Regions from separate parts of the Microbacterium sp. NPDC019599 genome, predicted to be linked through region 2. Evidence: predicted binding sites of a transcription regulator. Region 2 holds the regulator's gene; the other holds the start of a gene.
What was found. Region 2 encodes HrcA, which represses chaperone genes, less so after heat shock. Its sites were predicted from a motif close to TTNGCACTCGNNNNNNNCGAGTGCNAA; they were not measured.

Region 1 (11,450 bases), on a different contig from region 2:
CGCGGCGGATCTGGGTCACGCGACCCTCGATCTGCGCACCGTCACCGGCACCCTCGACGATCGTGGTCTCGTCCTTGGTGATGATGACCTTGCGCGCACGGCCGAGCAGGTCGAGGGTGGCGTTCTCGAGCTTGAGACCGACCTCCTCGGTGATGACCTGGCCACCCGTGAGGATCGCGATGTCCTGCAGCTGCGCCTTGCGGCGGTCGCCGAAGCCGGGGGCCTTGACGGCGGCCGACTTGAAGATGCCGCGGATCTTGTTGAGCACGAGCGTCGCGAGCGCCTCGCCCTCGACGTCCTCGGCGATGATGACGAGCTCCTTGCCGTCCTGGATCACCTTGTCGACGACGGGCAGAAGGTCCTTGATGTTCGAGATCTTCTGGTTCGCGATGAGGATGTACGGGTCCTCGAAGACGGCCTCCTGGCGCTCCGGGTCCGTGACGAAGTAGGGGTTGATGAAGCCCTTGTCGAAGCGCATGCCCTCGGTGAGCTCGAGCTCGGTGCCGAAGGTCTGCGACTCCTCGACCGTGACGACGCCCTCCTTGCCGACCTTGTCGATCGCCTCGGCGATCAGGTCGCCGATCGTCGGGTCAGCGGCCGAGATGGACGCGGTCGCGGCGATCTCCTCCTTGGACTCGACCTCCTTGGCCGAGGCGAGCAGCTCCGCCGTGATGGCGGCGACAGCCTTCTCGATGCCCTTCTTGAGCGAGATCGGGTCGGCGCCTGCGGCGACGTTGCGCAGGCCCTCGCGGACGAGCGCCTGGGCGAGGACGGTGGCCGTCGTCGTGCCGTCACCGGCGACGTCGTCGGTCTTCTTGGCGACCTCCTTGACGAGCTCCGCGCCGATCTTCTCGTACGGGTCGTCGAGCTCGATCTCCTTGGCGATCGAGACGCCGTCGTTCGTGATCGTGGGGGCGCCCCACTTCTTCTCGAGAACGACGTTGCGACCGCGGGGGCCCAGCGTCACCTTGACGGCGTCCGCCAGAGTGTTGAGGCCGCGCTCGAGACCGCGACGGGCCTCCTCATCGAAAGCGATGATCTTTGCCATGTGTGTGTCGTCCCTCCCGGACGTTGGCTTGGTCTTAGCACTCACTGATACTGAGTGCTAACCCATTCTGGCACTCGCACATGGTGAGTGCAAGCCGCGCGAGCGGCGCCGAAACATGGCGACACCCCGGGGGGCCGAAGCCCTCCGGGGTGTCGGAGTCAGGTTGCGAGGCGGGATGCCGCGGCATCCCGTCGTCTCACGCCACGACGCGGACCGACTCGGCCTGCGGGCCCTTCTGCCCTGTGCCGACCGTGAACTCCACGCGCTGCCCCTCCTCGAGGACGCGGAAGCCGCTCATGTCGATGTTCGAGTAGTGCACGAAGACGTCCTGGCCCTCCGCAACCGTGATGAAGCCGAAGCCCTTCTCGGCGTTGAACCACTTGACAGTGCCCTGCGTCATTTCGAATCACTCCTGTGTAGCCGTGTACTGGGGCCCATCGTATGGTCGGCTCAGAGCGCGCAATCGCGCAGAGGTCATCTGTTGACACAGGTGCCGCGAAGTGTTTACCCGGCCGAAACACCGGCGGTCGAACGGGCGCGTCAGGGGGTCGGCGAGGCCGAGGGGCTGGGCGGATTGCTCGTGCGGTCGAGGCCGATCACGACGACGAGCTGCTTCGTCGTGCTCTCGTCGACGTCGGCCGTCGCAGGGTCGTCGGTGGGCTGGTAGACGTCGCTCTGCGCGACCTGCGCCCCGCCGAGGACGGTCTCGGCGAGGCCGCGCGCGGCGGCTTCGTCCTCGGGGAAGGCGTAGTAGACGGTCGTCTCGGCGAAGTCGGTCACGCCCGCGCCGCTCGCCGTCACGGAGTCCACCGGCCAGCCCGCGGCGACGATCTGGTCCTTCATCTGGGTCGCGAGACCCTCCTCCGGCGTCGCGTTGAGCACGAGGACCGAATAGCTCGTGTCGACGACGCCGGCGACGGTCTCCACGGGCGTCGGGGTGGCGACGGGCTTCGGGTTGAGCTCGATCCGTCCCGACGCGATGAGGGTCGCGAAGATGCCGATGGTGACCAGGACGATCGTCGCGAGCACGGCCCACAGGAACACGACCCAGCCCCGCATGTGGGGGTTCTCGGCGCGGTGCGCGCCGACTCGACCGGACTCCACGGGGAGGTCGTCGAAGCGATCCCTCGGGTAGGTCGATTTCGGCACCAGAGAATGCTACCTGTCGGACGAATGGCGGCCGTTCAGCGGGGCTCGGCCGCCGAACGCGCGCCGTGGGCGTGACGCGCGGCATCCCGCATGCGCCGCAGGCGCTTGACGAGCATCGGGTCGTGCTGCTGGGCGTCGGCGGTGTCGATCAGCCGGCCGAGGAGCTGGTAGTACCGCGCGGGGGCGAGGCCGAGATCCGCGCGGATGGCCTCTTCCTTGGCACCCGCGTGCCGGCGCCACTCCGCCTCGAAGTCGAGGATGGCGCGGTCGCGGTCGGTGAGGGGCACGGGCCCACGCTAGCCCCGCACCCGCGACTCCCCCGTGCGCCACTCCACGAACGCCCCGAGTGGATCCACCGCCGCGAGCGGACGCGCGTCCAGGGCGAGCACGAAGCCGTTCCACGTCGAGGCGTCGATCGCCGGATGCCACGCGTCGTGGAGTCCCGGCGGGTCGATCGTGATCCACACGGCGTCGGTCGCCTGGATCGCCGCGATGAGGCGCTCGCGCCCCGCGCGCGGGACATGCGGGAGGACGCCCGGTGTCGTGATGACGAGCCTCGCATCCCGCGGCGCGCGTGCCGCGAGAGCCGCGAGCACGTCGGGGTCGGTCGCGTCCCCGCCGAGGATCTCGGGCGGATCGGCCGCGACGATGTCGAGCGCGGCGTCGATGCGCTCCGCGCGACCCTCCTCCCCCGGCCACACGAGGGTCGTGAGGAAGCGCCGGTCCGCGGCATCCGTCGCATCCAGCGGGGCGAGATCGATCCCCGCGCGCCACATCACCTCGGGCATGCGCAGTGGGACGAGGTCGGCGAGGGGCCCGCGCAGCTCGCACTCCAGGACGACGCGCGAGCGGCCGGCGGCCGGGTCGAGCACAACCGTCCGCTCGCCCGAGTAGCGGTACGAGTATCGGTCGGGGTACAGGCACAGGCCCGCGCTCGCACCGATCTCGAGGAGGGCGACGGGACCGTCGATCGCGCTCAGCGCGGGCAGGAGCGCCGCGCAGCGCAGCGGCTCGTTGGTCTGGAGGCCGCGCCGCTCGCTCTCGGCCACGACGGCGTCGGCATGGCGCGCGAGCCACGCCGACCACTGCGGAAAGGGAGCGAGTGGCGCCCCCAGCAGGCGGGTCACGGCGAAGACGAGCGGCGGCTGGCGGCGCCCGGCCGGGATGCGGGCGAGGAGCGCGGCGGTGCCGTCGTCGCCGGCGACTCCCCGCGCCCAGTCTTCGTAGAGTGCCGAGCGGCCCGGGGCCTCGTCTCGCGCGAACCTCGCGTAGCGCTCCTGCACCTCGCGCAGGGCGGCCGGCGAGGCGCCGGACGGGGCGGTCGCGGCATCCCGATCCGTCGTCACGTGTCCCATTGTCGGGGAACCCGGAGGAAGGTGCGGAGCGCACGCGGCCCGGCTCGGGTTGAATGGAGGGGGCATGAAGGAGAAGTCATGAGCTACGCAGTCAACAAGTCCGACGCCGAGTGGCGCGAGCAGCTGGGCGCCGAGCAGTACGCCGTTCTGCGGGAAGCGGCGACGGAGCGTCCGTGGACGGGCGAGCTGCTGGACGAGAGCCGCGCGGGTCTGTACACGTGCGCCGCGTGCGGCGCGGAGCTGTTCCGCAGCGGCACGAAGTTCGACTCGCACTGCGGGTGGCCGAGCTTCTACGAGTCGATCCGCCCCGAGGCCGTCGAGCTCATCGAGGACCGGACCTACGGCATGGTCCGCACCGAGGTCCGCTGCGCGAACTGCGGCTCGCACCTCGGTCATGTCTTCCCCGACGGCTTCGGCACGCCCACCGGCGACCGCTACTGCATGAACTCGATCTCGCTCGAGTTCACGGCCGACTCATGAGCAGCGCGCTGGAATCGGCCCGGGCGAGGCGCTCGTGGTCGAAGGTGACGGATGCTGCTCCCAGCCATGCCGAGCTGCTCCGGTACGTCTCGGCCGCAGGCCGCGTCGCCGACCACTCCTCGCTCAAGCCGTGGCGGCTCATCGAGCTGCGGGGAGATGACCGCAAGGCGCTCGGCCGGGCCATCAACAAGGCGGAGGGCCACAAAGGGGCTTCATCGAAGCCCATGCGCGCGCCGCTGCTCATCGCCGTCGTGTCGAGCCCGCGCAAGAGCTCGAAGGTGCCGCGCTGGGAGCAGGAGGCGGTCGCCTCGGGCGTCGCCCACATGCTGAGCCTCCTGCTCGACGAGGCCGGCTGGGGCGTGTTCTGGCGGACGGGCGGCTACACGCGCAGCAAGGCGGTCGCCAAGGCGCACGGCCTGGACAAGAACGAGGACCTCCTCGGCTGGCTCTACGTCGGCGGCAAGCCCCACGGCAAGCGCAGCGGGCACCGCAAGCCGGTCGACGCCGCGAAGTTCGTCTCGCGGATGCCGGGCTCGAAGCAGCACTGAGGCTCCCGGCCGCCGAGAAGCCAGAACTTCTGGCGTCTCGACGTCGAGATGCGCGAAGTTCCGGCATCTCGACGTCGGCGCCCTGGATCAGCCGCGCGTCCGCCGCCGCAGTCGCGACCACGGGACGACGGCCGTCACGACACCCGTCAGCGCGACGAAGACCGCCGCCAGGGCGAGCGGCAGCGAGGGCCCGGCGATCGGCGGCCACACAGCATCCAGCACGACCGAGGTCGCGAGCAGGCCCACGACAGAGCCCAGCCCCAGCAGCAGCACCCCCGTGTGCCGCACGAGGGCGGCCGACAGGAAGATGTAGACGACCCCGATCGCTCCGCCGGTGTAGAGCCACAGGTCGGTCGGGGCGCTCGCCGGAGCACCCACCAGCGCGACGTGGATCACGGCCGCGACGGTCAGCGCGATCGTGCCGCCGATGAAGTTGACGAACGTCGCGACGAGGGGGCTCCCGACGGCCTGCCGCAGCCGCCCGTTGGTGGCCTGCTGCCAGGCGATGCCGGCTCCCGCGAGGAACGGCAGGAGCAGCATCCACCACGGCACGCCTGACACGCCCTCCCCCGTGACGCACAGCACGACGGCCACCAGCACGAGCCCTGCGCCGGCGACGCGACCCATCGTGACCGCGACGACCCCCGCCGGGCCGTACCCGACGCGGTCGAGCACGAGGCCGTTGACGGTCTGGCCCGCGACGACGCCGACCGTGAACAGAGCCACGCCGATCGTGGCGACGGTCAGGCCTTGCGTCGCGACCGTGAGCGCGCCGGCGAGGCCTCCCAGCAGCACCCAGGTCGGGATGCTGCTCCCGACCCCTTTCGCGAGCCGGACGATCCCGGCGCGTCCTTCGGGCAGCACGGCGCACAGGACGATGAGGATCGCGAGCCCCGAGCCGAACGAGATGACCGCTGCGACGAATCCATCGCCGAGCGCGACGCCGAGCGAGCCGTTGATGCGGGCCTGCACCGCCGTCATGACGCCGACGAGGACCGCGCCGCCGATTGCGAGCCAGGCGGGCAGGCGGCGGCGGGACACCCGTCAATACTGCCGGAGGACGGATGCCGTCCTTGACCGCGTCATGCGGGGTCGATCCACCGGATCCGTGGCTCGAGGCCGAGATACCGCGCGTAGCGGTCCGCGGCTCCCTCGATCGCCCCCGCCTCGCCGCGGTCGAGCGGGCGCGTGGGACGGATCTCGAACGTGACCGCCTTCGCGTTGACCGCCCGTTTCATCCCCGCGAGCAGCTGGCCGTCGACGAGTGCCATGCCGATCGCGCTCTCGCGCCCGCGCACGAGCATCCCGGCCTCGTCGAGGACCCAGCGGGACTCCTGATAGCCCCGGTACATCTCGTCGAGGACCTGGAGCAGATGGCCGGCGGGCGACGAGGATGCCGGCGCCTCGCCCGGCGCGTGCCAGTAGGTGCGGTCGTCGTGCTCGAACGATTCGAGCCGGTCCGCGGCTCCCGCGAGCCCGCGCCGCACGTCGGTGAGGGTGAGCGTCGCCCAGTACGCGAGGTCTCGCTCGGTGGCCGGTCCGTGCGACGTGAAGTAGCGCAGCGCGAGCTCGACGAGTGCCTCGTCGCGCTCGAGGCGACGCGGGGTGGGGACGCGGTCGGCGAACAGGGCGTACGTGTGCTCGCCGTCGCGGGGCGCACCGCTGACGATCACGGTGTGCAGCTCGAGATGAGCCGCGAGGAGCATCAGCTGCATGCCGGTCAGCTCGTGCCCGCGCTGGGCGAGCGCTTCGGCGAGCTCCGTCCGGGTCCCGGCCGGCGATTCGCCCAGGACGTCCACCACCGCGTCCTCCAGGGCGGGCAGGCGATCGGCCAGGGGCTTGAGCTGCTGGTCCACCGTCGGCAGCACCCGGTCTCGCGTCAGCTCGATGAGCCACACCACGTCCTCCGCGTGCACGTAATGCCACGTCGGCCGGAGCACGTGCGTCCGCAGGACCTGCCCGCTCGACAGCAGTGCCGCGAGGTCGTGCCGGCTGGGTTCGCGGGTGCGGGTCGCGACCGCCCATGCGGATTGCGACGGGTTCTCCGCCTGCACGGCCAGCAGAGAGCGGACGACGTCCTCGGCCTGGTCGAGAGGTGCCGCCAGATGCTGGGAGCGCAGCCGCCACCGGGCGATGTCACGATCGGTGAGCACACCCCGAGCGTAGGCGCCGGGCCCGTTCAGCGGGGGTCTCCGCCCGGATCTCGGCGGGGCGGGCCTGTGAGGGGCACTGCCGGTACCCGGAACGTCCGTCACTGCCGTCGTCGAGCGATCCGCGGTTGCATGGATTCCGCAAACTCGGCGATCCGCCCAGGAGGAGCAGGACTCATGATCGAACTCACCCTCAACAACGGCGTCACGATGCCCGCCATCGGACTCGGCGTCTTCCAGAGCGCCCCCGCGGAGACGGCGGCCGCCGTCGCCGAGGCCCTGCGGGTCGGCTACCGCCACATCGACACCGCTGCCGCCTACCGCAACGAGCGGGAGGTCGGCGAAGGCATCCGGCGATCCGGCCTCGACCGAGCCGACATCTTCCTCGAGACGAAGGTGTGGGTCAGCGACTACGGCTACGACCAGACCCTGCACGCCTTCGACAAGGCGGTCGGCAAGCTCGGAGTCCAGACGCTGGATCTGCTCATCCTCCACCAGCCCGCACCGACGCGATTCGACACGACGATCGCCGCATACAAAGCCCTCGAGACCCTCCTGACAGACGGCCGCTTGCGAGCCATCGGTGTGAGCAACTTCATGCCGCACCACCTCGATGCGCTGCTGCGTGAGACGGACGTCGTTCCGGCTGTCAACCAGGTGGAGCTGCATCCGTACTTCACGCAGCCCGACGTCCAGCAGGCGGATGCCGCGCACGGCGTCCTCACGCAGGCCTGGTCGCCGATCGGCGGCATCACGTTCTATCCGGGCTGGGGCGATGAGCGCCGCAGCGTCATGGAGGACGCCGCCATCGGCGAGATCGCACGTGCCCACGGGAAGACTCCCCCACAGGTCATGCTGCGGTGGGGCATCCAGCAGGGGCGGTCCGTCATCCCGAAGTCCACCAACCCGGCGCGGATCGCGGAGAACCTCGACCTCTTCGACTTCGAGCTCTCTGCCGAAGAGCTGACACGGATCGATTCCCTCGATACGGGCGTCCGCGGCGGCCCCGACCCAGACCAGCCGCGCGACGCCTTCTTCGACGTCGTCATTCCCGAAGCCTAGGTCGGGCGGCGCCGCCGGCCGGGCTCTTGAACGGGGATCTGGGCGTCGCCGATGAGCAGAAGGTCTTCCGTCTGCGCGGCGCGGCTATGCGTCGGCATCCACTCCGATGTCGCGTTCATCGAGGGAGCAGCCGTCACGGCAGCGGGTAGCGGCGAAACGGCGGAGTCCGAACCCTGACGGTCCTCGGCGACAGCATCCCGTCATGCCGCGCGACGGAGCGCCTCACCGCTGGTCGAGCTGCCTGACGCGCGCGCGGCTCGCGACGAGCTGGTTGAGCCGCTCGGACATGAGCAGGCCCAGTGCCACGAGCGCCCCGAGGAAGACCGGGAAGATCCACATTCCGGTGCCCGTCGAGATCGCACCGAACAGCGGAGGCACGAGAGTCGAGCCGGTGTAGGCGGCGGCCATCTGGATGCCGATGATGGCCTGCGAGTTGCGGCGGCCGAAGTTCACCGGGGTCGAGTGGATGATGGCGGGGTAGATCGGCGCGCATCCGAGCCCGGCGACCACGAGTCCGACCAGCGCGAGCACATCCGTCTCGAGCGGGAGCGCGAGCATCACGACGCCGACCCCTACCGTCGCGAAGCCGCCGCGGATCATCTGCCGATCGCCGATCCTGTCAGCGACGAAGCCGGCCAGGAATCTCCCCGCCGTGATGCCCAGCAGGAACAGGGAGGCGAAAGCCGCCGCCGTGGCCGGGGCGACTCCGCGATCGCTGACCAGGTACGTCGATGCCCAGAGGATCGCCGTGCTCTCGAGCGCGCAGTAGGCGAAGAAGGCGGTCAGGATCAGCCTGACGCCGGGAATCCGCAGCGCCTGAGCGAGCGGGACATGCGCGCTCCTGGGTCCGGGAGGCTCATCGCCGTCCTCGTGCGCTCCGTCGGACGCGTCCGCGGGCTCGCTCGGGACGATGGGGTTCACCTTGCCCCAGAGCGGGATGCCGATCAGCAGCACGAATGTGAGGACGACCTGGATGAGCCCGATGATGAGGTAGGCGCTGGACCAGCCGAGGCCCGACGAGAGGGCGAAGCTCATGACGAAGGGGCTGATCGACGCACCCAGCCCCCAACAGGCGTGCAGCCAGTTCATGTGTCGCGCGGCGTAGTGCACGGCTACGTAGTTGTTCAGCGCCGCGTCGACCGCGCCGGCACCCAGGCCGTACGGGATCGCCCAGAGGCACAGCATCCAGAACGAACCGCTGGTGGAGAAGCCCACGAGCGCGGCCGCCGTCATTCCGACGCTGACGGCCGTCACGACGCCCGCGCCGAATCGACGGGTGACGCGCTCGGACGCGAGACTCGAGAAGATCGTTCCGCCGGCGATGATCATGGTGATGATGCCGGCGTAGGCGACCGGCACGTCGAGGTCCTGATGCATGACGGGCCAGCCGGCGCCCACGAGAGAGTCGGGCAGTCCGAGGCTGATGAAGGCGACGTAGATGATCGCCAGAAGGAGCGAATACACGGCTCGGTACGTTGCCTTTCCCAGGGCGTCGGCAGAGAGATCGCGACCGACCTGGTCGCGCAGGTACGATCGTACACACTATCTGTACGTCCGTACACAGTCTGAGGTAGGTTGATCGCATGACAGCGCACTACTTCGCCGGGGATCCCCGTACGAACCGGGAGCGGATGCTGGCGGGAGACCTGTACATCGCCGACGATCCGGAGAGTGAACGGCTGCACAGACGAGGAGTCCGACTCGCCGACGACTACCACCGCGCCGAGGTCGCGGGCGATCCCGCGGCCCGGGCGATCCTCGCCGATCTGGTCGGCACGCTCGGCGAGGACGCCCACATCAACCCGCCGCTGTTCGTGGACTACGGCGAGAACCTCCACGTCGGCGACCGCACCTTCGTCAACTACAACCTCACCGCCCTGGACGTGGCCGCCATCACGATCGGGGCCGACTGTCAGCTCGGGCCCAACGTCCAGCTCCTTACGCCGACACATCCGATCGACCCGCAGCCGCGGCGGGACAAGCTCGAGGCCGCAGAGCCCATCACGATCGAGGACAACGTCTGGCTCGGCGGTGGCGTCATCGTCTGCCCAGGAGTCACCATCGGGGAGAACTCCGTGATCGGCGCCGGCTCGGTGGTCACCAAGGACATCCCGGCGAACGTCGTCGCCGTCGGCAACCCCGCCCGCGTCATCCGTTCGATCGAGTAGTCCGATGCCCGTCGATCAGCGCGCACCCGGGTCGCGGCTCGGCCGCCGGAACGATCCCGACCGACGCGACCGGATCATCGACGCATGCCTGGAGGTCATCTCGGCCTCCGGGGTCGCCGGCACATCGCACCGCAAGGTCGCCGCTCGAGCGGAGGTCCCCCTCGGCGCGATGACGTACTACTTCGACGGCATGGACGACCTCCTGCGGGAGTCCTTCACCCGGTTCGCCAGAACCATCAGCGACAGATTCGAGCGCCGTATGGCCGCCGCACCCGACGTCGACGCCGCGCGGCAGGCGGTCGTGGCGATCATCCTCGAGGATGTGTTCGGCGACGATCGGGAGCTCGTCCTGTCCCACGAGCTGTACACCCTCGCCGCCCGCGAACCCGCATTCCGTTCGATCACCAGCGCATGGATGGAACGAAGCCGCTGGGCGCTCGAGCGTCACTTCGACCCCGAGACGGCGCGCATGCTCGACGCGCTCGTCGAAGGACTCACCATCCACCGCGCCCTCGACGCCGAGCCTCGCGATCCCCGTGAGGTCGAACAGGCCGTCGCACGCATCACGGCCGCGGGCTCCCCCTCGGCATCGAGTGCCGCAGACGCGACCGTCGCGCCGCCCGGTCCTCGGGATTAGTCTGGCGCGCGTGGCCCACTCCGCCTCGCTCGCGCGCGCCTGGATCGGGACGATCGTGTTCCTCTTCCTCGCACCGGGCATCGTCGCGGGTCTGATCCCCTGGCTCATCACGGACTGGCAGCCGCACGAGTGGGGCGGTGCCGGGTGGCTCGTCCTGCCGATCGCGTGGGCGGCCATCATCGTCGGCGTCGCGTTCCTCCTCTCCGCGTTCGCCTTGTTCGCCGTCCACGGCGGAACGCCTGCCCCCGTCGCCCCGACCCGCACGCTGGTCGTGAGAGGGGTGTACCGCTTCGTGCGCAATCCGATGTACCTCGCAGTGCTCGCGATCATCCTGGGTCAGGCGCTCCTGTTCGGGAGCGGGTGGCTCGTGGTCTACGCGGCTGTCACGCTCACTGCGGTCGTCGCCTTCGTGAAGGGCTACGAGGAGCCGACCCTCACCCGCGCCTACGGCGAGCAGTATCTCGAGTACCGGCGCAACGTCCCGGGGTGGTGGCCGCGTCTCACGCCGTGGCGCGCGTGAGCAGGGCACCCGGCCGGGTCACTCACGGCGCGAACAGCAGCACACCGTAGACCCCGAACAGCATGAGGTGCACGGCGCCGTGAACGGCGGTCGTCCGTGGCGCGAAGTACGTGATCACGGTCATCACGAGCGTGATGCAGATGAGCACCATGTTGCCTGGCGACTCCCCCAGGATCACGGGCTGGCCCGTCACGAGGCCGATCACGAGGATCGCGGGGATCGTGAGGCCGACAGTCGAGACGAACGCGCCGAGGCCGAGGTTGAGCGCGCGCTGATTCTCGTTCGCCAGCGCGGCACGGACGGCGGTGATCGCTTCCGGCGTGAACACGATGA
Region 2 (11,450 bases):
GTCGAGCACGACGAAGGAGTCGTTCAACGTCCTTCCCCGCATATATGCCAGCGGCGCGACCTCGATCGTGCCCGTGGCCATGAGCTTGGGCACGAGCTCGGGGTCCATCATCTCGTTGAGCGCGTCGTACAGCGGCCGCAGGTACGGGTCGATCTTGTCGGTCAGCGTGCCGGGCAGGAACCCGAGCCGCTCCCCCGCCTCGACCGCCGGCCGCGTCAGGATGATGCGCGACACCTCTTTGCGCTGCAGCGCCTGGACGGCCTTCGCCATCGCGAGGTACGTCTTGCCCGTTCCGGCGGGGCCGATCCCGAAGACGATCGTGTTCTCCTCGATCGCGTCGACGTACGCCTTCTGGCCGAGCGTCTTCGGCCGGATGACCTTGCCGCGCGACGACAGGATCGCCTCGCCGAGCACTTCGGACGGCCGCGGGCCGCCTTCGCTCTGAAGGATCCGATTCGACGATGCGACGTCGGACGGAGCGAGATCGTGCCCGGCCTTCGCCATCGCGAGGAGCTCGTCGACGAGCGTGCGCGCGGCGGCGACGGCCGCGGCATCCCCCGTCAGCGTGATCTCGTTGCCCCGTACGTGGACGTCGACCCCCGGATGCTCCTTCTCGACGACCCGCAGGAGGCGATCCTGCGGGCCCAGGAGCTGCACCATGGCGACGCCGTCCGCATGGACGCGATCGACTGTCGGGGTATCGTCAGGCACCGAGTGTCTTCTCCTTCAGTCCGCCGGCAAGGACGTGGGCGTGTACGTGGAACACCGTCTGGCCGGCATTCGGTCCGGTGTTGAAGATGAGGCGGAAATCGCCGTCGGCGTGCTCCGCCGCGAGGGAGTTGGCGAGGCCGACCAGCTCGCCGAGGAGGTCGGGATCGCCCGCCGCGAGCTCGACGACGTTGCGGTACTCGTCCGACTTCGGGATCACGAGCAGGTGCACGGGCGCCTGCGGGTGGATGTCGCGGATGGCGAACGCATTCTCGGTCTCGGCGATGATCTCGGAGGGGACCTCACCCGCGAGGATCCGCGTGAAGATCGAGGATTCGCTCATCGCATCAGTCTATCGGCGAGCCCTCACCACCGGCCGAGCATCGCGCTGACGACCGAGATCGCGGCGGGTCCCGCCGTCGAGGTGCGCAGGACCGTCTCGCCCAGCCGGACGAGGGTCGCGCCGGCCTGCGCGAGTCGCTCGAGCTCCTCCGCGGCGAAGCCGCCTTCGGGCCCGACGACGAGCACGAGGTCGCGCGTGTCGTGGCCGTCGAGGGAGAGCTCGGTGAGGCGCCGCGTCGCGGTCGGCTCGAGGACGAGGACGCGGGATGCCGCAGCCCGGCGGATCAGGTCGTTCGTCGTCGCGAGCGCCGAGACCTCGGGCAGCCACGCGCGGTGCGCCTGCTTCCCCGCCTCGCGCGCGATCGTCTCCCAGCGGGCGCGGCCCTTCTCCGCCTTCGCATCCCACCGCGAGACGCTGCGCGCCGACTGCCACGGGACGATCTCGTCGACACCGAGCTCCGTGGCCGCCTGGACGGCGAGCTCGTCGCGATCGCCCTTCGCGAGCGCCTGCACGAGCACGAGCCGCGGTGCGGCGGTCGGGGCGTCGGCACGCGCCGTGATGCGGACGACGACCTCCGCCGGCTGCACGCTCTCGACCTCGCCCGTGAGCCACGCGCCCCGTCCGTCGCCGACCGTGACCTCCTCGCCGGGCCGGACGCGCCGCACGACGGCGGCGTGCTTGGCTTCGGCACCTGTGAGGGTCACGGTGCCGCCGGGCTGGGCCGATGCGACGCCGGCGTCCTCGACGACGAAGTGCAGGGGCATCCCGTCAGCCGTTCCGGAAGCGGTCGCGCAGCTTCGCGAAGAGGCCCTGGTGGAACTCCGCGAGGCGCGGCGCCGGCGCCTTCGTGCGCTTGGCGAACTCCTCGATGAGCTGGCGCTCCTTGTGGTCCAGCCGCGTCGGCGTCACGACGTGGACGCCCACCCGCAGGTCGCCGCGCTGCGAGCCGCGCAGCGGCGTGATGCCTCGGCCCTTGATCGTCAGGACGTCGCCGCCCTGCACACCGGGGCGGATCTCGAGCTCGACGGGACCGTCGAGCGACTCGATCGTCGTCGTAGCGCCGAGGATCGCGTCGGGCATCGACACCTCGAGCGTCGCCAGGAGGTCGTCGCCGTCACGGCTGAACACCTCGTGCGGCTGCACCGAGACCTCGATGTAGAGGTCGCCGTTGGGACCGCCCGCAGGGCCCACCTCGCCCGAGCCGGGCAGCTGAAGGCGCAGGCCCGACTCGACGCCGGCGGGGATGTCGATCGCGACGGTGCGGCGCGCACGCACGCGACCCTGGCCCTGGCACGTCGCGCAGGGGTACGGGATCGTCGTGCCGTAGCCCTGGCAGACGTTGCACGGCTGGCTCGTCACGACGTTGCCGAGGAGGCTGCGCACCTGGCGCTGCACGTGCCCCGACCCGTGGCAGATCTCGCACGTCACGGGCGAGGTGCCCGGCTGCGTGCACGAGCCGTGGCACGTCTCGCACAGCACGGCCGTGTCGACCTCGAGCTCCCGATGCACGCCGAACACGACGTCCTTGAGCTCGAGCGTCACGCGCACGAGGGCGTCCTGGCCGCGCTCGCGGCGCGACCGGGGCCGGCCGGCGCGCGCGCCGCCCGCCGCGGCGCCGAAGAACGTCTCGAAGATGTCGCCGAAGCCGCCGAAATTGCCCGCGCCGCCGCCGAAGGGCGAGTCGCCTCCGCCCATGTCGTAGCGGGCCCGCTGGTCGGGGTCGTTCAGCACGTCGTAGGCGTGCGTCACGAGCTTGAAGCGCTCGGACGCCTCCTCGCTCGGATTCACGTCCGGGTGCAGCTCGCGGGCGAGCCGCCGGTACGCCTTCTTGATCTCGTCGGGGGTCGCGTCCCGCGAGACGCCGAGGACCTCGTAGTGGTCAGCCACATTCGCCTTCCCGCCCGCGCTCTGCGCGGGATCGTGTGGTCGAGGACGCCGTCAGCGGGCGTTCTCGTCGTCTTCGAGCATCCGGGTGAGGTAGCGGGCCACCGCCCGCACCGCCGCCAGATTGCTCGGATAGTCCATGCGCGTGGGGCCCAGCAGCCCCACGCGTGCGTGCGATCCGGTCGCGTCGTAGTCGCTCGCGACGACGGATGCCTCGCCCAGCCCGAAGGGCTCGTTCTCGCGACCGATGCTCGTGGCGAGCCCCTGCTCGTCGGCGACCATCTCGCTCATGAGCCGCAGCAGCGTCACCTGCTCCTCGATGGCCTCGAGGAGCGGATAGATGCTGCCGCGGAAGTCCGACTCACGCCGCGCGAGGTTCGCCGCGCCCGCCATGACGAGCCGGTCCTGGCGGAACTCCTCGAGCTCCTCGGCGACGATGCGCACGATCGCGACCGTCGCGGCGGGGATGTCGGGCTCGTCGGATGCCGTCGAGAGGAACTCGTCGACGCGCTGAGCGCCCTCGCGCACGGAGCGGCCCACGATGAGGTCCCCCACGACGGAGCGGGCGCGCACCATGGCGACCTCGTCGAGCTCGATGCGCGATGCGACGAGCCGCTGCGAGACGCGTCCCGTGTCGGTCACGAGGATCACGATGAGTCGCCCGCCCTCGAGCGCGACGAGCTCGACGTGCGAGACGCTCGCGCGCGCGAACGACGGGTACTGGACGATCGCGACCTGACCGGTCAGGTGCGTGAGACCGCGGACGGTGCGCACGAGCAGATCGTCGAGGTCGCCGGGGCCGTCGAGGAAGGAGGTGATCGCGTGACGCTGCGCGGGGCTCAGCGGGCGGAGCTCGGCGAGGTGGTCGACGAAGACGCGGTAGCCCTTGTCGGTCGGCACGCGACCCGACGACGTGTGCGGAGCCGCGATGAGCTCCTCATCCTCGAGGAGCGCCATGTCGTTGCGGATCGTCGCGGCTGACACGCCGAACGAGTGCCGCTCGACGATGGACTTGCTGCCGACAGGCTCGTGCGTGTCGACGTAGTCCTGCACGATGGCCCGCAGCACCTGGAGCCCCCGGTCCGTGACCATCCCGCCCTCCTCACGCCGATCCCGCCTTGGCTGGCACTCCCCTGATCTGAGTGCCAATTCTACCGGACGCGCTCGGGGCGGTGCTGGATGACGCGGGTCAAGGCGTTTCGTCTCGCTTCGCTCGCTCAACGACCGGATGCGCCGTTGCCGGTCGTTGAGCGAGGGAGCGAAGCGACCGAGACGAAACGCGCCGGACGCCGGGATGCTGTCAGTCCGTCAGCGCGCGGACCACGGCGTCGGCGAGCAGACGGCCGCGGCGGGTCAGGACGATCCGTCCGTGCAGGGCGGCGGGGCCCTCGATGAGGCCGTCGGCGATGAGCGCGGCGACCGCGTGGCGCCCCTCGCCGAGGAGCTCCGCGACCGGGAACCCTTCACGGATGCGCGTGCGCAGCAGGATGCTCTCCAGAGCGCGGGCTTCGGCATCCGGTCTCTCGCGTCCCGCTGCGGGCGACTCGCCGGCAGCCAGCCGCTGGGCGTACGCGGCGGGGTGCTTGACGTTCCAGAACCGCAGTCCCGCGATGTGGCTGTGGGCGCCGGGGCCGAACCCCCACCAGTCGTGACCCTGCCAGTACGCGAGGTTGTGGCGTGAGCGGTGCTCGTCGCCGCGCGCCCAGTTCGACACCTCGTACCAGTCGTAGCCCGCCGCCCCGAGCAGGTCGTCGGCGAGCTCGTACATGTCGGCCTGCAGGTCGTCGTCGGGCGCCGGGACCTCGCCGCGCCGGATCTGACGGGCCAGCTTCGTGCCGTCCTCGATGATGAGCGCGTACGCCGAGATGTGGTCCGGGGCCAGGGCGACCGCCGTCTCGAGAGACAGGCGCCAGTCCTCGAGCGACTCCCCCGGCGCGCCGTAGATGAGGTCCAGGCTCACGTCGAGCCCGTGCGCGCGGGCGATCGAGACGGCGCTCGCGACATTCACGGGGTCGTGAGTGCGGTCGAGCGCCGCGAGGACGTGCGGGACGGCCGACTGCATGCCCACCGACATCCGGGTGACCCCGGAGGCCGCGAGCTCGGCGGCGACAGCATCCGTCACGGTGTCGGGGTTCGCCTCGACCGTGACCTCGGCGCCGTCGGCGATGCCGAACACCATGCGCACGCCGTCGAGCATGCGTGCGAGATCGCCCGGCGGCAGGAGCGTGGGCGTGCCGCCGCCGAAGAAGACGGTGGATGCCGGGCGCAGCCCGCCCGCGTCGCTCAGGACGCCCTGCGCGAGGTCGATCTCGCGCAGCAGCGTGTCGGCGTACTCGTCCTGCCGCGCTCCGCGCAGCTCGCCCGACGTGTACGTGTTGAAGTCGCAGTAGCCGCACCGCACGCGGCAGAACGGGACGTGCAGGTACACGCCGAACGGCGTCTCCGGATCGATGCGCGTCGTCGGCGGGAGCGCTCCGTCCGCCGGCGCCGGCTCGCCGAGGGGAAGAGCGGAGCCCATCAGGCCGGCGTCGAGTAGAGGGGCGAGATCGCCCTCAGGTAGCGCGTGAACAGCTCGCGGCGGCGACGGCGCACCATGATCGGCAGCAGGCGGTACAGCATCCCGGCGGGGCGGTCGAACGCGCGGACGGTGAACCACACCTCGTCGTTGTCGTGCCAGTCGAGCATGAACGACTCCTCGCCGCTGACCTTCGACCCGTCGACGGTGCCCAGGGCGAAGCCGACGCGGCGGGGCTCCTCGATCGCGAAGATCACGCGCAGCTCGCCGTCGGCGTTGTAGCCCTTGACGCGGCCTTCGAGGGTGACGGTCGAGCCCGCCGCGACGTACGGCGTGCCGTCCGAGTCGAAGCGCTGCTCGGCTTCGGACCGGCTCGGTGCGACCGGATTGCCCTCGGCGTCGAAGCTCACGCCGGAGTACATCGGGCCGGAGGCGGGGCGCACGTCCTTGACCCTGAGACCGGCTCCGCGCTGCGCCGTCCAGGACAGCAGCGCCTCGCTCGCGGTTTCGAAGCGGGCGTCGCCGCTGCCGATGCGCCACGACTCCTCCGCCGGGAAGCTGCGCTCCGGCGGGTACTGCATGAGGTCCGGCGCCTGCGTCGCCCCGACGGCGGCGTAGTCGACGGTCTCGTCCTTGAACGTTCCGCGGCGCATGGGTCCCAGGCTACTTCTGCTTGCCCTCGACATCCCCTGAGAGGGCGGCGATGAACGCCTCCTGAGGGACCTCGACGCGGCCGACCATCTTCATGCGCTTCTTGCCCTCCTTCTGCTTCTCGAGGAGCTTGCGCTTGCGCGTGATGTCGCCGCCGTAGCACTTCGCGAGGACGTCCTTGCGCATCGCGCGGATGTTCTCGCGCGCGATGATGCGGGCGCCGATGGCGGCCTGGATGGGGACTTCGAACTGCTGGCGCGGGATGAGCTTGCGCAGGCGCTCGGTCATCATCGTGCCGTAGGCGTAGGCCTTGTCGCGGTGCACGATCGAGCTGAACGCGTCGACCTTGTCGCCCTGCAGGAGGATGTCGACCTTCACGAGGTCGGCCTCCTGCGAGCCGGCCGGCTCGTAGTCGAGGCTCGCGTAGCCCTGCGTGCGCGACTTCAGCTGATCGAAGAAGTCGAACACGATCTCGCCGAGCGGCATGTTGTAGCGCAGCTCGACGCGCTCCTCGCTGAAGTACTCCATGCCCAGGAGCTGCCCGCGGCGCCCCTGGCAGAGCTCCATGACCGTGCCCACGTAGTCCTTCGGCAGGAGGATCGCGGCCTTGACCATGGGCTCCGACACCGTCGCGACGCGCCCGTCGGGGTACTCGCTCGGGTTGGTCACCGTGACCTGCTCGCCCGTGTCGGTCGTCACCTCGTAGATGACGGACGGCGCCGTGGTGATGAGGTCGAGGTCGAACTCGCGCGAGAGGCGCTCCGTGATGATCTCGAGATGCAGCAGGCCCAGGAACCCGCAGCGGAAGCCGAAGCCGAGCGCGACGGAGGTCTCGGGCTCGTACTGCAGCGACGCGTCCGAGAGCTTGAGCTTGTCGAGCGCTTCGCGCAGGTCGCCGTAGTCGCTGCCGTCGATCGGGTAGATGCCCGAGAAGACCATGGGCTTCGGGTCGGTGTAACCCGGCAGCGCGTCGGTCGCGGGCTTGCGGAGGTTGGTGATCGTGTCGCCGACCTTCGACTGGCGCACGTCCTTGACGCCCGTGATGAGGTAGCCGACCTCGCCGACGCCGAGGCCCTTCGAGGGAGTCGGCTCGGGGCTCGAGACGCCGATCTCGAGGAGCTCGTGCGTCGCCTTGGTCGACATCATCTGAATGCGCTCGCGCGGCTCGAGCTTGCCGTCGACCATCCGGACGTACGTCACGACGCCGCGATAGGCGTCGTACACCGAGTCGAAGATCATGGCCCGGGCCGGGGCATCCGCGTTCCCCGTGGGGGCGGGGATGTCGCGCACGATGCGGTCGAGCAGCTCCTCGACGCCCTGCCCAGTCTTGCCGCTGACGCGGAGGACGTCGTCGGGGTCGCCGCCGATGAGGTTGGCCAGCTCGAGCGCGAACTTCTCCGGATCGGCTGCCGGCAGGTCGATCTTGTTGAGGACCGGGATGATCTGGAGGTCGTTCTCGAGCGCGAGGTAGAGGTTGGCGAGCGTCTGCGCCTCGATGCCCTGCGCCGCGTCGACGAGGAGGATCGCACCCTCGCACGCCGCGAGGCTGCGGCTCACCTCGTACGTGAAGTCGACGTGACCGGGCGTGTCGATCATGTTCAGCGCGAACGTCGTCCCCGAGCCCGTCGAGGGGTCGACGGCGGACCAGGGCATGCGGACGGCCTGCGACTTGATCGTGATGCCGCGCTCGCGCTCGATGTCCATGCGGTCGAGGTACTGCGCGCGCATGTCACGGTCGGAGACGACGCCCGTGATCTGCAGCATGCGGTCGGCGAGGGTCGACTTGCCGTGGTCGATGTGGGCGATGATGCAGAAGTTGCGGATCGCCTCGGGAGCCGTGGCGGACGGCTCGAGGGGCTTCAGGGCGCGCGGGGACATATCCGGCCCAGTCTACCGGCGGGTCATCCCCCGGCCTGTGCCAAGACGGATGCCGGAGCCGGGAGTCGGCTGAGTCCTTCGAGCAGGTGGTCCGGGCGCGCGGCGCAGCACACGCGGATCCATCCTTCCCCCGTGCGACCGAAGGCGCTCCCCGGCGCGACGGCGACGCGGTGCTCGTGGAGGAAGCGCTCCGCCCAGGACGCGACATCCCCGTCCGTCGCGTGCGAGACGTCGATCCAGAGGTAGAACGCGCCCGTCGGCGTCAGGTACCGGAGCCCGCGCTCCTCGAGGACCCGGGTCGCAGCATCCAGGTTCTCGCGATAGTGCGCGGCGGCGGTGCGGACGGCATCCTGCGGTCCCGAGATCGCGGCGAGCGCGGCATGCTGCGCGGGCATGTCGACGCAGGAGACGGCCGACTCCTGCACGCGCAGCATCGTGTCCCGGAAGCCCTTCGGCGTCACCAGCCAGCCGACTCGCGCACCCGTCATGGCGTAGGTCTTGGACGTCGAGAACACCGAGAACACGCGGTCGTCCTCGTCGAGGGATGCCGGGGACACATGCGGGATGCCGTACGTGAAGGCCTCGTAGCACTCGTCACTGAGCACCCACAGGTCGTGCCGCGCCGCGAAGTCCAGGAGCGCGCGGATCGTGTCGGGCTCGAACGTCGAGCCGAGGGGGTTCGACGGCGAGTTGATGATGAGCAGGCGCGTGCGGTCGGTCACGAGCGCCTCGAGCTGCGCGAGGTCGGGCTGGAAGCCGTGCGCCGGGCTCAGGACGTACGGCACGGGCACGGCCGACAGCATGTGCGCGTTCATCGTGAAGGTCGTGTAGCCGGGATCGGGCACGAGCACCTCGTCGCCCGGCGCGAGGGCCATCGCCATCGCCTGGTGCAGCGCCTGCGTCGCGCCGACCGTCACCCACACCTGCTCGACGTCGACGCGCACGTCGTTGACGGCGGCCAGCTTGTCGACGATGGCACGGCGGAGGTCCGGGATGCCGCCATTCGGCGCGTACCGGATGAGACCGTCCTGCCAGGCCTGCGCCGCCGCGGCCCGCACGGCGGGCGGTGCCATCTCGCCGGGCTCGCCCACCGCGAGGATGATGACGTCGTCGAGGCGCAGCGCCTGCTCGAGGATGTGGCGCACGCCCGAGCCGGGCATGCCGAGGATGTGGTCAGCGAGCCGAGGCATGCCCGCCAGCCTACGGACCGCCGGCCCCCAGGCCCTTGCGGCCCCTCCGCGAGAACGCGCTCATGTCCTCAACCGAGGCCGTTTCGAGGACATACGCGCGTTCTAGCGGGAGAACCCCGGGCTCTAGGGTGGGCGTCATGACGGTCCAGGTCGTGCTCGTGCACGGCATCCGCACGTCCGCCACGATGTGGCGCTCGCAGGTCGAGCATCTTGAGGGCCGCGGCATCCCGGTCACTGCGGTCGACCTGCCGGGACACGGCACTCGCATGAGCGAGGAGTTCACTCTCGACGGGGCGTTCGCGACGATCGACGACGCCGTCCGGGCGGCTGCGCAGAAGGGACCCGTCCTCCTCTCCGGGCACTCGATGGGCGGGCTCGTGTGCATCGAGTACGTCGGCGGCGAGGACCGGCCACCGGTCGCGGGGTTCATCGCGGCATCGTGCACCGCGATCCCGCGCGGGCTGGGACTGGCGACCTATCGCATGCTCGCCCGCGGGTTCGATTCGCTCCCCGACCGCGGCATGTGGCTCACCGACCGGATGCTGGACCGCATCCTCCCCGCTGAGACGCGTGCCGACTTCGGCGCCGGCGGGTACGCCCTCGACGCGCAGGACATCGCCCTGCGAAGCCTGTCCGTCCTCGACCTGCTCGCGGCGCTGCGCCGCATCGACGTGCCGCTGTGGTTCGTCAACGGGCAGTACGACCAGCTGCGCGTCAACGAGCGCCTCTTCTGCCGAGTCGCGCCGCACGCGGAGCTGATCCTGGTGCCCCGCACGACGCATCACGTCACGGTGATGCGTCCGCAGGTCTTCAACGCGGTCCTCGACCTCGCGATCGCGACGGTCGAGGCGGTCGAGACGTCAGAGGTGGTCGAGACCTCGGAGGCGGTCGAGACCTCGGAGGCGGTCGACGCGTCAGACGGCTGACTTCGCGCGGTGCGGGCTGCGGATCGCGAACGTCATGACGCCGCCGACGATCGACAGGATGCCGCCCACGAGGAACAGAAGCCAGAACCCGCCGACGAGCGCCACGAGCCCGGCGCCCAGGAGCGGGCCGATGAGCTGACCGAGGCTCGCCGACACGTTGACGAAGCCGAGGTCGCGCGCGTGGTCCTCGGGGTACGGCAGGAGGTCGGTGCCGAGCGCGAGCCCGACCGACATGTACGCGCCGTAGCCGACGCCCAGGAGCGCGGCGGCGACCATGGCGCTGGGCAGCGACGGCACGACGACGAGGATGATCGACGCCGCGCCCTGCAGGACGGCCGACCACACGACGAACGGGATGCGGTGCCCCGTCCGGTCGGAGATGCGCCCCGACACGACCGAGGCGACGACGACGAACAGCGTGTAGATGAGGATCAGCAGGAGCAGCTCGTCCTCCGCCGTCGAGGAGTCACGTCCGAGTCCGTAGAGCAGGAAGAAGAGCAGGAGCCCCGTGCCGAGCGCGTTGCCGATGTTGACCGTGAGCCGGCCCGCGAGCATCCAGGCGAAGTCGCGGTCGCGCAGCGCCGCGAGACGCTCACCCAGCGTGCGGACCTCGCGCGCGACGGCGGCCTCGGCCGGCGCCGGCGGGTCGGGCAGGAGGATGACGGCGAGGACTCCGACGACGAGGAGGAATCCGGCGAGCACGAGGTAGCCGACGAGCACCCCGAGCTCGAGAAGGACGATGACGCCGACCCCGACGACGATGCCCAAGGCCTGCGACGACGACACGGCGGCCGAGGCCGCGCCGCGCTGCGTCGTCAGCTGGTCGGCGATGAGCGCCGTGAAGGCCGCCGAGGCGACGGCCGCGCCGACCGACACCCCGATCCAGGCGAGGCCCACGCCCCACACTCCCTCGGCGAACGAGATGCCGACGAGCGAGGCCGTCGCGAGGAGTATGCCCGCGAGCGCCCACGGGCGGCGGCGGCCCCAGCGGCCGCGCGTGCGGTCGGACAATCCGCCCGCGAGGGGCGCCGCGATGACGCCGGCGATCCCGCCCGCGGCGAGGACCAGACCCGACGAGACGACGCCCGATACCCAGCCGTCGGCGTCGTCGGGGGTGTTCAGCTGCAGCGGGATGAGCAGCTGCAGCGGCGTGAGCTGGATCGTCCACAGCGCGAGCCATGCGAGCGTGAACAGGACGAACCAGGTCGCACCCACGCGACCATTGGGAGGGGTCATCGGCGTGCCTCCGAGATGAGCGAGCGGTACCAGTCGAATGATGCCTTGGGTGTGCGTGCCGCTGTGTCGAAGTCGACGTGGACGAGGCCGAAGCGCTGCGTGTAGCCGTCCGCCCACTC

Region 1: the regulator HrcA is predicted to act here: its motif matches at 1,083-1,109, upstream of groL (chaperonin GroEL).

Annotation. Positions count from the first base shown of each region.
Region 1 covers NZ_JBEYBL010000008.1:212,014-223,463, forward strand. Annotated here, with positions in the region: gene groL (chaperonin GroEL) at 1-1,048, opposite strand, end outside; gene ABZ477_RS14725 (cold-shock protein) at 1,245-1,448, opposite strand; gene ABZ477_RS14730 (LytR C-terminal domain-containing protein) at 1,589-2,197, opposite strand; gene ABZ477_RS14735 (DUF3263 domain-containing protein) at 2,233-2,484, opposite strand; gene ABZ477_RS14740 (DUF2332 domain-containing protein) at 2,494-3,552, opposite strand; gene msrB (peptide-methionine (R)-S-oxide reductase MsrB) at 3,631-4,032, shown strand; gene ABZ477_RS14750 (nitroreductase family protein) at 4,029-4,580, shown strand; gene ABZ477_RS14755 (DMT family transporter) at 4,668-5,621, opposite strand; gene ABZ477_RS14760 (winged helix DNA-binding domain-containing protein) at 5,663-6,733, opposite strand; gene ABZ477_RS14765 (aldo/keto reductase) at 6,908-7,792, shown strand; gene ABZ477_RS14770 (hypothetical protein) at 7,789-7,911, opposite strand; gene ABZ477_RS14775 (MFS transporter) at 8,015-9,256, opposite strand; gene ABZ477_RS14780 (sugar O-acetyltransferase) at 9,376-9,960, shown strand; gene ABZ477_RS14785 (TetR family transcriptional regulator) at 9,965-10,597, shown strand; gene ABZ477_RS14790 (isoprenylcysteine carboxylmethyltransferase family protein) at 10,608-11,117, shown strand; gene ABZ477_RS14795 (calcium:proton antiporter) at 11,140-11,450, opposite strand, start outside.
Region 2 covers NZ_JBEYBL010000001.1:518,621-530,070, forward strand. Annotated here, with positions in the region: gene ABZ477_RS02410 (PhoH family protein) at 1-660, opposite strand, end outside; gene ABZ477_RS02415 (HIT domain-containing protein) at 704-1,051, opposite strand; gene ABZ477_RS02420 (16S rRNA (uracil(1498)-N(3))-methyltransferase) at 1,075-1,815, opposite strand; gene dnaJ (molecular chaperone DnaJ) at 1,820-2,938, opposite strand; gene hrcA (heat-inducible transcriptional repressor HrcA) at 2,990-4,027, opposite strand; gene hemW (radical SAM family heme chaperone HemW) at 4,236-5,453, opposite strand; gene ABZ477_RS02440 (DUF1990 family protein) at 5,453-6,103, opposite strand; gene lepA (translation elongation factor 4) at 6,114-7,979, opposite strand; gene ABZ477_RS02450 (aminotransferase class I/II-fold pyridoxal phosphate-dependent enzyme) at 8,003-9,169, opposite strand; gene ABZ477_RS02455 (alpha/beta hydrolase) at 9,307-10,095, shown strand; gene ABZ477_RS02460 (MFS transporter) at 10,084-11,331, opposite strand; gene ABZ477_RS02465 (GH1 family beta-glucosidase) at 11,328-11,450, opposite strand, start outside.